4 regions of the Pantoea sp. NSTU24 genome follow, and region 1 is predicted to be linked to each of the others. Evidence: predicted binding sites of a transcription regulator. Region 1 holds the regulator's gene; each other region holds the start of a gene.
What was found. The regulator PurR, encoded in region 1, represses purine synthesis genes. The targets are predictions, from matches to a motif close to CANGCAAACGTTTGCNTG.
Positions count from the first base shown of each region.

Region 2: a site for PurR is predicted at 1,334-1,351, ahead of purM (phosphoribosylformylglycinamidine cyclo-ligase). Genes of this name have one in related genera too.
Region 3: a site for PurR is predicted at 899-916, ahead of guaD (guanine deaminase). Genes of this name have one in related genera too.
Region 4: a site for PurR is predicted at 1,247-1,264, ahead of purE (5-(carboxyamino)imidazole ribonucleotide mutase). Genes of this name have one in related genera too.

Region 1 is NZ_JBKIWZ010000001.1:1,111,771-1,113,971, reverse strand. Features, by position in the region: gene ACLHDD_RS05490 (C40 family peptidase) at 1-399, shown strand, start outside; gene ACLHDD_RS05485 (YnhF family membrane protein) at 444-533, opposite strand; gene purR (HTH-type transcriptional repressor PurR) at 815-1,840, shown strand; gene punR (DNA-binding transcriptional activator PunR) at 1,837-2,201, opposite strand, start outside.
Region 2 is NZ_JBKIWZ010000001.1:2,200,913-2,203,113, reverse strand. Features, by position in the region: gene purN (phosphoribosylglycinamide formyltransferase) at 1-233, opposite strand, end outside; gene purM (phosphoribosylformylglycinamidine cyclo-ligase) at 230-1,270, opposite strand; gene upp (uracil phosphoribosyltransferase) at 1,501-2,127, shown strand.
Region 3 is NZ_JBKIWZ010000001.1:1,303,982-1,306,182, reverse strand. Features, by position in the region: gene ydfG (bifunctional NADP-dependent 3-hydroxy acid dehydrogenase/3-hydroxypropionate dehydrogenase YdfG) at 1-695, opposite strand, end outside; gene guaD (guanine deaminase) at 1,083-2,201, shown strand, end outside.
Region 4 is NZ_JBKIWZ010000001.1:419,716-421,916, reverse strand. Features, by position in the region: gene ppiB (peptidylprolyl isomerase B) at 7-501, shown strand; gene lpxH (UDP-2,3-diacylglucosamine diphosphatase) at 501-1,217, shown strand; gene purE (5-(carboxyamino)imidazole ribonucleotide mutase) at 1,349-1,855, shown strand; gene purK (5-(carboxyamino)imidazole ribonucleotide synthase) at 1,852-2,201, shown strand, end outside.

The sequences.
Region 1 (2,201 bases):
GCGCGTGAAACGGCGATGACAAAGCTGATGGGCCAGCTGGGTAAACCCTATCAGTGGGGCGGAACATCACCGCACACGGGTTTCGACTGCAGTGGCCTGGTCTGGTACGCCTACAAAGATCTGGTGAAGTTTAAGATCCCACGCACCGCGAACGAGATGTACCACCTGCGTGATGCCGCGCCGATCAAGCGTGAATCACTGGAGAAAGGGGACCTGGTCTTCTTCCGCATTAATGGCCGCGGCACCGCCGATCATGTCGGTGTTTACCTGGGCGACGGCAAGTTTATTCAGTCGCCACGTACCGGCAAAGATATTCAGATTAGCGCCTTAGGGGAAGATTACTGGCAGCGTCACTACATCGGTGCCCGCCGGGTTATGACGCCGAAAACTATCCGCTGAACCGCAACACAGCCAAAAAAAGCCGGGAAAGTCCCGGCTTTTTTTTAGTGCAGAATGGCGGTAAAACTAAAGGCCACAATCATCAGCAGACAGCCAACGGTGGTCATTAACGCCAGTTTGAGATCGGAACTCATTGCTCACCTCTTAACCTTACTGTTTTCAGGGTTACTCCATTTTCCCACAGGATACGGTAAAAATCTCGTTTTATCCGCCCAGCCTTGTTAGAATCCCGCTTTCGTTGCGCAACGCGCGCAACGCTGATTCCGTTTGCGCATCTTTTCAGGCGTGTTTACCTCCGCCAGCGGCTGTTCAGCCGCCATAAACGCGGCATTTTTGCGAAAAATTCCCTGAGCATACGCAAACGTTTAACATTAAGCTTATCATAGCGTTAGATAAGCACTGGAGTCCGATTCTCATGGCAACAATAAAAGATGTGGCAAAACGCGCTGGCGTCTCCACAACCACCGTTTCGCACGTCATTAACAAAACCCGCTTTGTCGCTGAAGAGACGCGTGATGCGGTCTGGCAGGCGATTAAAGAACTGCACTACTCGCCGAGCGCCGTGGCACGCAGCCTGAAAGTGAACCACACCCGCACGCTGGGGCTTCTGGCTACCTCCAGCGAAGCGCCCTACTTCGCTGAAATTATCGAAGCCGTTGAGAATCACTGCTTTGATAAAGGCTACACGCTGATCCTGGGTAATGCGCATAACGATCTGCAAAAGCAGCGCGCCTATCTCAGTATGATGGCGCAGAAGCGCGTAGACGGCCTGTTGGTGATGTGCTCCGAATACCCGGACGACCTGCTGCAGATGCTGGAAGAGAACCGTAATATCCCGATGGTGGTGATGGACTGGGGCGAATCCCGCGCTGATTTCACCGACACAGTGCTGGACAATGCCTTCCAGGGCGGTTATCTGGCTGGCCGCTATCTGATTGAACGCGGACACCGTGATATCGGGGCTATCCCCGGCCAGATGGAGCGTAATACCGGTGGCGGCCGCCATGCCGGTTTCCTGAAAGCGCTGGAAGAAGCAGGTATTCAGCCACGGGACGAATGGATTGTTCAGGGTGACTTTGAGCCGGAATCAGGCTATCAGGCAATGCAGCAGATCCTGTCGCAGAAACAGCGTCCTACAGCGGTGTTCTGTGGCGGCGACATCATGGCGATGGGCGCGATTTGTGCTGCCGATGAGATGGGGCTGCGCGTTCCTCAGGATATTTCGGTGATCGGATATGACAATGTGCGCAACGCGCGCTATTTCGCACCAGCCCTGACCACCGTTCATCAGCCAAAAGCCCAGTTGGGTGAAAAAGCGCTGGATATGCTGCTGGACCGTATCACCAGCAAACGCGAAGTGTCGCAAACCATTGAGGTTCACCCGACGCTGATCGAACGTCGTTCCGTCGCCGACGGCCCGTTCCGCGACTACCGACGTTAATCTTCGCTTAACCACTCCTGATTAAGCGTCTGTGCATCACCCAGATAGCTGAGCAACCAGCCTGTCGCGGGTGATGCACGATCTTCTGCCCAGCTGACGCAGCAGGGACTGTCCGGAAAGGGAACCGGCAGCGTCAGCTCGGCCAGATCGCCGCTGTCGAGCAGTGGCCTGGCCAGATGACCGGGCACCATCGCCACACACAATCCAGCCTGCACACACTCCAGCCCGGTCTGCCACTCCGGCACGACCAGCCTGCGCTGATTATCCAGCGTCCACGTCATGCGGCGCGGCAACGCCCGCGAGGTGTCTTCCAGTACCAGTGACGGCCAGCTGCGCAGTGTGTCATCATCGATCTGGCTTG
Region 2 (2,201 bases), 1.1 Mb from region 1:
GCCTCGATTTCCGCGATGAGCTGGCGGTCGAAGGCTTCACGGTCAGCGAAGTCGCTGGCGGCAAGCGCATGGGCGGGAACGCCCGCCTCCTGCGCCCGCGTCAGGCCATACGCGGCGGCACGGTTGCTGAACACGGCAGCCACGCTGCCGTGAATCCGCCCGCTTGCGCAGGCGTCAAGGATGGACTGAAGGTTACTTCCGTTGCCGGAAATCAGCACAACCAGCTTTTTCATCCGTTAATAACCACACGCTCTTCAGCATCAGACGCTTTGATCACACCCAGCTTCCAGGCTTTTTCGCCCGCCGCCTGCATCAGCGCAATCGCCTTATCCGCATCGGCCGGGCTCAGGACAATGACCATGCCGACGCCGCAGTTAAAGGTGCGATACATCTCGAAACGGCTGACGTTGCCCGCCTGCTGCAGCCAGCTGAAGACGGCCGGCCACTGCCAGCTCGTCTCGTCGATGACTGCCTGGGTGTTGTCTGGCAGCACGCGTGGAATGTTTTCCCAGAAGCCGCCGCCGGTCAGATGCGCAATCGCATGTACATCGACCTGCTCAATCAGGCTCAGGATGTTCTTCACATAGATGCGGGTTGGTTCCAGCAGATGGTCGGCCAGCGGTTTGCCTTCCAGCTGTTCAGACAGCGGATCGGTATTGCTGACTTCCAGAATTTTGCGCACCAGCGAGTAGCCATTGGAGTGCGGGCCGCTGGAGCCGAGGGCGATCAGCACGTCGCCATCCTGCACCTTGCTGCCATCAATGATTTCTGACTTTTCTACCACGCCGACGCAGAACCCGGCCACGTCATAATCTTCGCCGTGATACATGCCTGGCATCTCGGCGGTTTCACCGCCCACCAGCGCACAACCTGACTGCAGACACCCTTCAGCGATACCGGTAATCACCGCAGAGGCCGTTTCCACATCCAGTTTCCCGGTGGCGTAATAGTCGAGGAAGAAGAGCGGCTCGGCACCCTGAACCACCAGATCGTTAACGCACATCGCAACCAGGTCAACGCCGATGGCATCGTGACGTTTGAGATCCATCGCCAGACGCAGCTTGGTGCCCACGCCATCGGTGCCGGAAACCAGCACGGGTTCACGGTATTTCTGCGGCAGCGCGCAAAGCGCACCAAAACCGCCCAGTCCACCCATCACTTCCGGGCGACGCGTCTTTTTCACTACGCCTTTAATACGGTCAACCAGAGCGTTACCAGCATCAATATCAACACCGGCGTCTTTGTAACTGAGAGAGGTTTTGTCGGTCACTGCGAGGTCCCCACGCGAGTTGCGGTTGGTGGTTTAAAATAAAGCGCGGCAATTCTATCAGTGCAGGCAAACGTTTGCGAGTCCGGGATTGCGCATCGGCCGAATTTCATCAATCCTCTGTTTATCCCTGTAAAAGCCGCGGTATTGCGCAAGGAGAGGTGGCGCGCCGTCCAAAAGGCGGTATAATCCCGCGATTTTTTTTTAGCTCAACTCATTCCGGGAGAACACCAATGAAGATCGTGGAAGTCAGACACCCGCTGGTCAAACATAAACTGGGCCTGATGCGTGAGCATGATATCAGTACAAAGCGTTTTCGCGAGCTGGCGTCTGAAGTGGGCAGCCTGCTGACCTACGAAGCGACCGCCGATCTGGAAACAGAGCGCGTAACCATTGAGGGCTGGAACGGCCCGGTAGAGATCGATCAGATCAAAGGCAAAAAAATCACGGTGGTGCCGATTCTGCGTGCCGGTCTTGGCATGATGGAAGGGGTGCTGGAGCACGTTCCCAGCGCCCGTATCAGCGTGGTGGGCGTCTACCGTGATGAAGAGACGCTGGAGCCAGTGCCTTACTTCCAGAAGCTGGTGTCTAACATCGAAGAGCGCCTGGCGCTGGTCGTCGATCCGATGCTGGCTACCGGTGGCTCCATGATCGCCACCATTGATCTCCTGAAGAAAGCGGGCTGCTCCAGCATTAAGGTGCTGGTGCTGGTTGCTGCGCCGGAAGGGATCGCGGCGCTGGAGAAAGCGCATCCGGATGTTGAGCTCTACACCGCGTCCGTGGATCAGGGGCTGAACGAAAAGGGTTATATCATTCCTGGACTCGGCGATGCCGGGGACAAAATTTTCGGAACCAAATAAATCGTATAGCCGACCAGAGAGTCGGCTTTTTTTTGGCAAAAAAACGTTCCCGTAACCGGTCGGGTCTGCCGTCA
Region 3 (2,201 bases), 190 kb from region 1:
TCCAGGGTGTTGATGTTGACGTGCTTTGGCAGCGTCGCCACCCACCAGACGGCCTCCGTCACATCTTCCGGCGTCAGGGCGGTGGCACCTTCATAGACCTGATCCGCTTTGTCATCGTCGCCCTTAAAACGTACGTTAGAGAACTCGGTACCGCCGACCAGGCCTGGTTCAATGTCGGTTACACGCAGCGCGGTGCCGTGCAGGTCGGTGCGCAGGTTCAGGCTGAACTGGCGTACAAAGGCTTTCGTCGCACCATACACGTTGCCACCGGCATACGGCCAGCTACCGGCAATCGAACCGATATTAATGATATGACCCACATTCCGCTCCACCATCTGCGGCAGCAGGGCGCGGGTCATATAAACCAGCCCTTTGGTGTTGGTGTCGATCATGTTTTCCCAGTCTTCAACACTGGCCTTGTGTGCAGGCTCAATGCCCAGCGCCAGACCCGCATTATTGACCAGCACGTCGATATTGCGCCAGTCGGCAGGAAGCTGACTCACCGCCTCTTCGATCGCGGCGCGGTTGCGTACATCAAGCTGCACCGTATAGAGGTTGTCACCCAGTTCTTCTTTCAGTGCTTTGAGACGTTCAGCACGGCGTCCGGTGGCAATCACTTTATGACCATTTTCGATAAAGCGGCGGGTGATGCTTTGACCAAAACCGGCAGTTGCACCGGTGACAAAAATAATCATCTCACTGTTCCTTATGCCATTTTCACAATCGATGGCTTCACCATAGCATTTCATTTCCGCTTCTGCGCGCAGAAAAGCAGTCAGGCCTGTAAACGGTTTTCATCGGGCATCTGGCTGCGCTTTTTCAGGGCAGGCTGCACCGTTAAGGGGCAGGTTATCTATTGATTAGCCATACTTAAATCGTGCTGTTCAAATAAAACCGAATCGCAACCGTTTGCATCCGTTTCGCAAACGGTTGCTTAGCTGCATCCGGTGGTTTTTGTTGCGCAACGCCGGAATTTCATTGCATTTAGCTGATTATTAAGGATTTTATTTATATTCAGAACTGGCACGCAGGTTGCAATGATTAACAGAGATATTTAATCGCGCATTCAGAAGGGACAAACCATGCTCTCAGCAACCGACACGGCGATACGCGCCAGCTTTTTCGATTTCACTGGCACAGTGACGCATCCTGATGATCTCATCAGCAAAGCCCGCTATCTGGACGATGGCGTACTGCTGCTGCGCGAAGGGCATGTGGTGGGGCTGGATAGCTGGGAGAACTGCGCGACACAACTTGCCGGCCAGCCTGTTACCGATCTGCGCGGTAAGCTGATTGTGCCAGGCTTTGTTGATACGCATATTCACTATCCACAGACCGAGATGATCGGCGCCTTTGGCGAGCAGTTGCTGGAGTGGCTCAATCACTACACGTTTCCGGTAGAGGCGCAGTATCACTGCCCCGATCACGCGGCGCGGATGTCCGCCTTCTTTCTGCATCAGCTGCTCGCAAACGGCACCACCAGCGCGCTGGTGTTTGGCACCGTCCATCCGCAGTCGGTTGAGGCCCTGTTCAGCGCGGCTGAAGCCCTGAACATGCGGCTGATTGCCGGTAAGGTGATGATGGACCGCAATGCGCCCGACAACCTGACCGAGACGCCGGAGCAGAGCTACCAGCAGACGCGGACGCTGATTGAGCGCTGGCATCAGCGCGGACGACTCAGCTATGCGCTGACGCCGCGCTTTGCGCCGACCTCATCCCCGGCGCTGCTGGAAAAGGTTCAGCAGCTGCGTCAGGAGTTCCCGGATACCTGGGTGCATACCCATCTCAGCGAGAACCCGCAGGAGGTGGCCTGGGTGAAAGCGCTGTTCCCGGAGCGGGAAAATTATCTGGATGTTTACCATCATCATCAGCTGACCGGCCGTCGTAGCGTCTTTGCGCACTGTCTGCATCTGGACGAGTGTGAATGGCAGTGTCTGCACGACACCGATTCCGCTATTGCGTTTTGTCCCACCTCCAATCTGTTTCTTGGCAGCGGACTGTTCAACCTGAAACGCAGCTGGGATGAGGGGGTCAGCGTCGGTGTCGGAACCGATGTCGGCGCAGGCACGACCTTTAACATGCTGCAGACGCTGGGCGAAGCCTATAAGGTCGGGCAGTTACAGCACTACCGCCTCAGCGCCGCCGAAGCCTTTTATCACGCCACGCTGGGCGGTGCCCGCGCGCTGGACCTCGACCAGGCC
Region 4 (2,201 bases), 690 kb from region 1:
ACAAAAATGGTAACTTTCCAGACGAACCATGGCGATATCGTAATCAAAACTTTCGATGATAAAGCGCCGGCCACCGTACAGAACTTCCTGGATTACTGCCGTGAAGGTTTTTACGACAACACCATTTTCCACCGTGTCATCAACGGCTTTATGATCCAGGGCGGTGGTTTCGAACCGGGCATGAAGCAGAAAGAAACCAAAGCTGAAATCAAAAACGAAGCGAACAACGGCCTGAAAAATACCAAAGGTACGCTGGCTATGGCGCGCACCTCTGCGCCGCACTCTGCGACCGCACAGTTCTTCATCAACGTGGCAGATAACGACTTCCTGAACTTCCGTGATGAAAGCGTTCAGGGCTGGGGTTACTGCGTGTTTGCTGAAGTGGTTGAAGGCATGGATGTGGTTGAGAAGATTAAAGCGGTTTCAACCGGCCGCAGCGGTATGCACCAGGATGTGCCAAAGGATGACGTTGTTATCCAGAAAGTGACCGTCAGCGAGTAATGTCGCGCACCCTGTTTATCGCAGATCTCCATCTGTGTCAGGAAGAACCGGCGATTACCGCCGGTTTTCTGCATTTTTTAGCGCGCGAAGCGCCTCACTGCGACGCGCTCTATATTCTTGGCGATCTGTTTGAAGCCTGGATAGGCGATGACGATCCCAATCCGCTACATCAGCAGGTTGCCGACGCCCTGCGCGCTCTGCCGGTGCCGGTTTACTTTATTCATGGCAACCGCGATTTCCTGCTGGGTCGCCGCTTTGCACGCGCCAGCAACATGACCCTGCTGCCGGAAGAGCAGGTATTAACGCTCTATGGCCAGCGCGTGCTGATCATGCACGGTGATACGCTCTGCACGGATGATGCGGGTTATCTGCGCTTTCGCGCCAGAGTGCATAATCCCTGGATCCAGCGGCTGTTTCTGGCGCTGCCACTGCGGATCCGTAAACGGATTGCCGCGCGGATGCGGGCCGACAGCAAGCAGGCTAACCAGCACAAATCTCAGAGCATCATGGATGTGAACCCGGATGCGGTCATCGCAACCCTGCAGCGCCAGCAGGTGCCGCTGCTGATTCACGGCCACACTCACCGCCCGGCAATTCATACGCTGGAGGTGCAGGGCGAAACGGCACAGCGCGCGGTACTGGGGGCCTGGCATGAGCGGGGTTCCATGATTCAGCTTGACGCCAGTGGCATTCAGCTCACTGAATTTGACTTCTGATCTGCCGTTAAACCGACGGCATTAAGCGCGACGCAACCGTTTTCCTTCCGTCTCTGTCATGCTATTCTCTGTGCCCTTCAAAACCTGTCCGCCCGGCCAGGTCTGTTTGTTCATCCACAGGAGTTGACCGCATGTCATCCAACGCCCCGGCTCGCATCGCCATTGTAATGGGTTCCAGAAGTGACTGGGCCACCATGCAGTTCGCCGCTGACATTCTTACCAGCCTGGACGTCCCTTTTCATGTCGAAGTGGTTTCTGCGCACCGTACCCCGGATAAACTGTTCAGCTTCGCCGAAACCGCAGCGGACAATGGCTTTCAGGTAATTATTGCGGGCGCGGGTGGCGCAGCCCATCTGCCGGGAATGCTGGCAGCCAAAACCCTGGTGCCGGTGCTGGGTGTACCGGTGCAGAGCGCGGCGCTGAGTGGCGTCGATAGCCTTTACTCGATCGTGCAGATGCCGCGCGGTATTCCGGTTGGCACGCTGGCGATTGGTAAAGCCGGGGCCGCCAATGCCGCCCTGCTGGCGGCGCAGATTCTGGCGCTGCATGACAGCGCGCTGGCGTCACGTCTCGACACCTGGCGTCAGAGCCAGACCGATGAGGTGCTTAACCACCCCGATCCGCGGGAGGAGGCATGAAGCCGGTTTGCGTACTGGGCAACGGTCAGTTAGGCCGTATGCTGCGCCAGGCGGGTGAACCCCTGGGAATTGCCGTTCATCCGGTGGGTCTGGACGCCGATCCTGCGGCTCTGCCGATTGCCGACAGCGTGATCACAGCGGAAATCGAACGCTGGCCGGAAACCGCGCTGACGCGTGAACTGGCCCGTCATCCGGCTTTTGTTAACCGCGATATTTTTCCGCGTCTGGCCGATCGCCTGACGCAGAAGCAGCTGCTGGACGAGCTTGGCCTGGCCACTGCGCCCTGGCAGCTGTTAGCAGACAAAAGTGAATGGCCAGCGGTGTTTGCTACGCTGGGCGAGCTGGC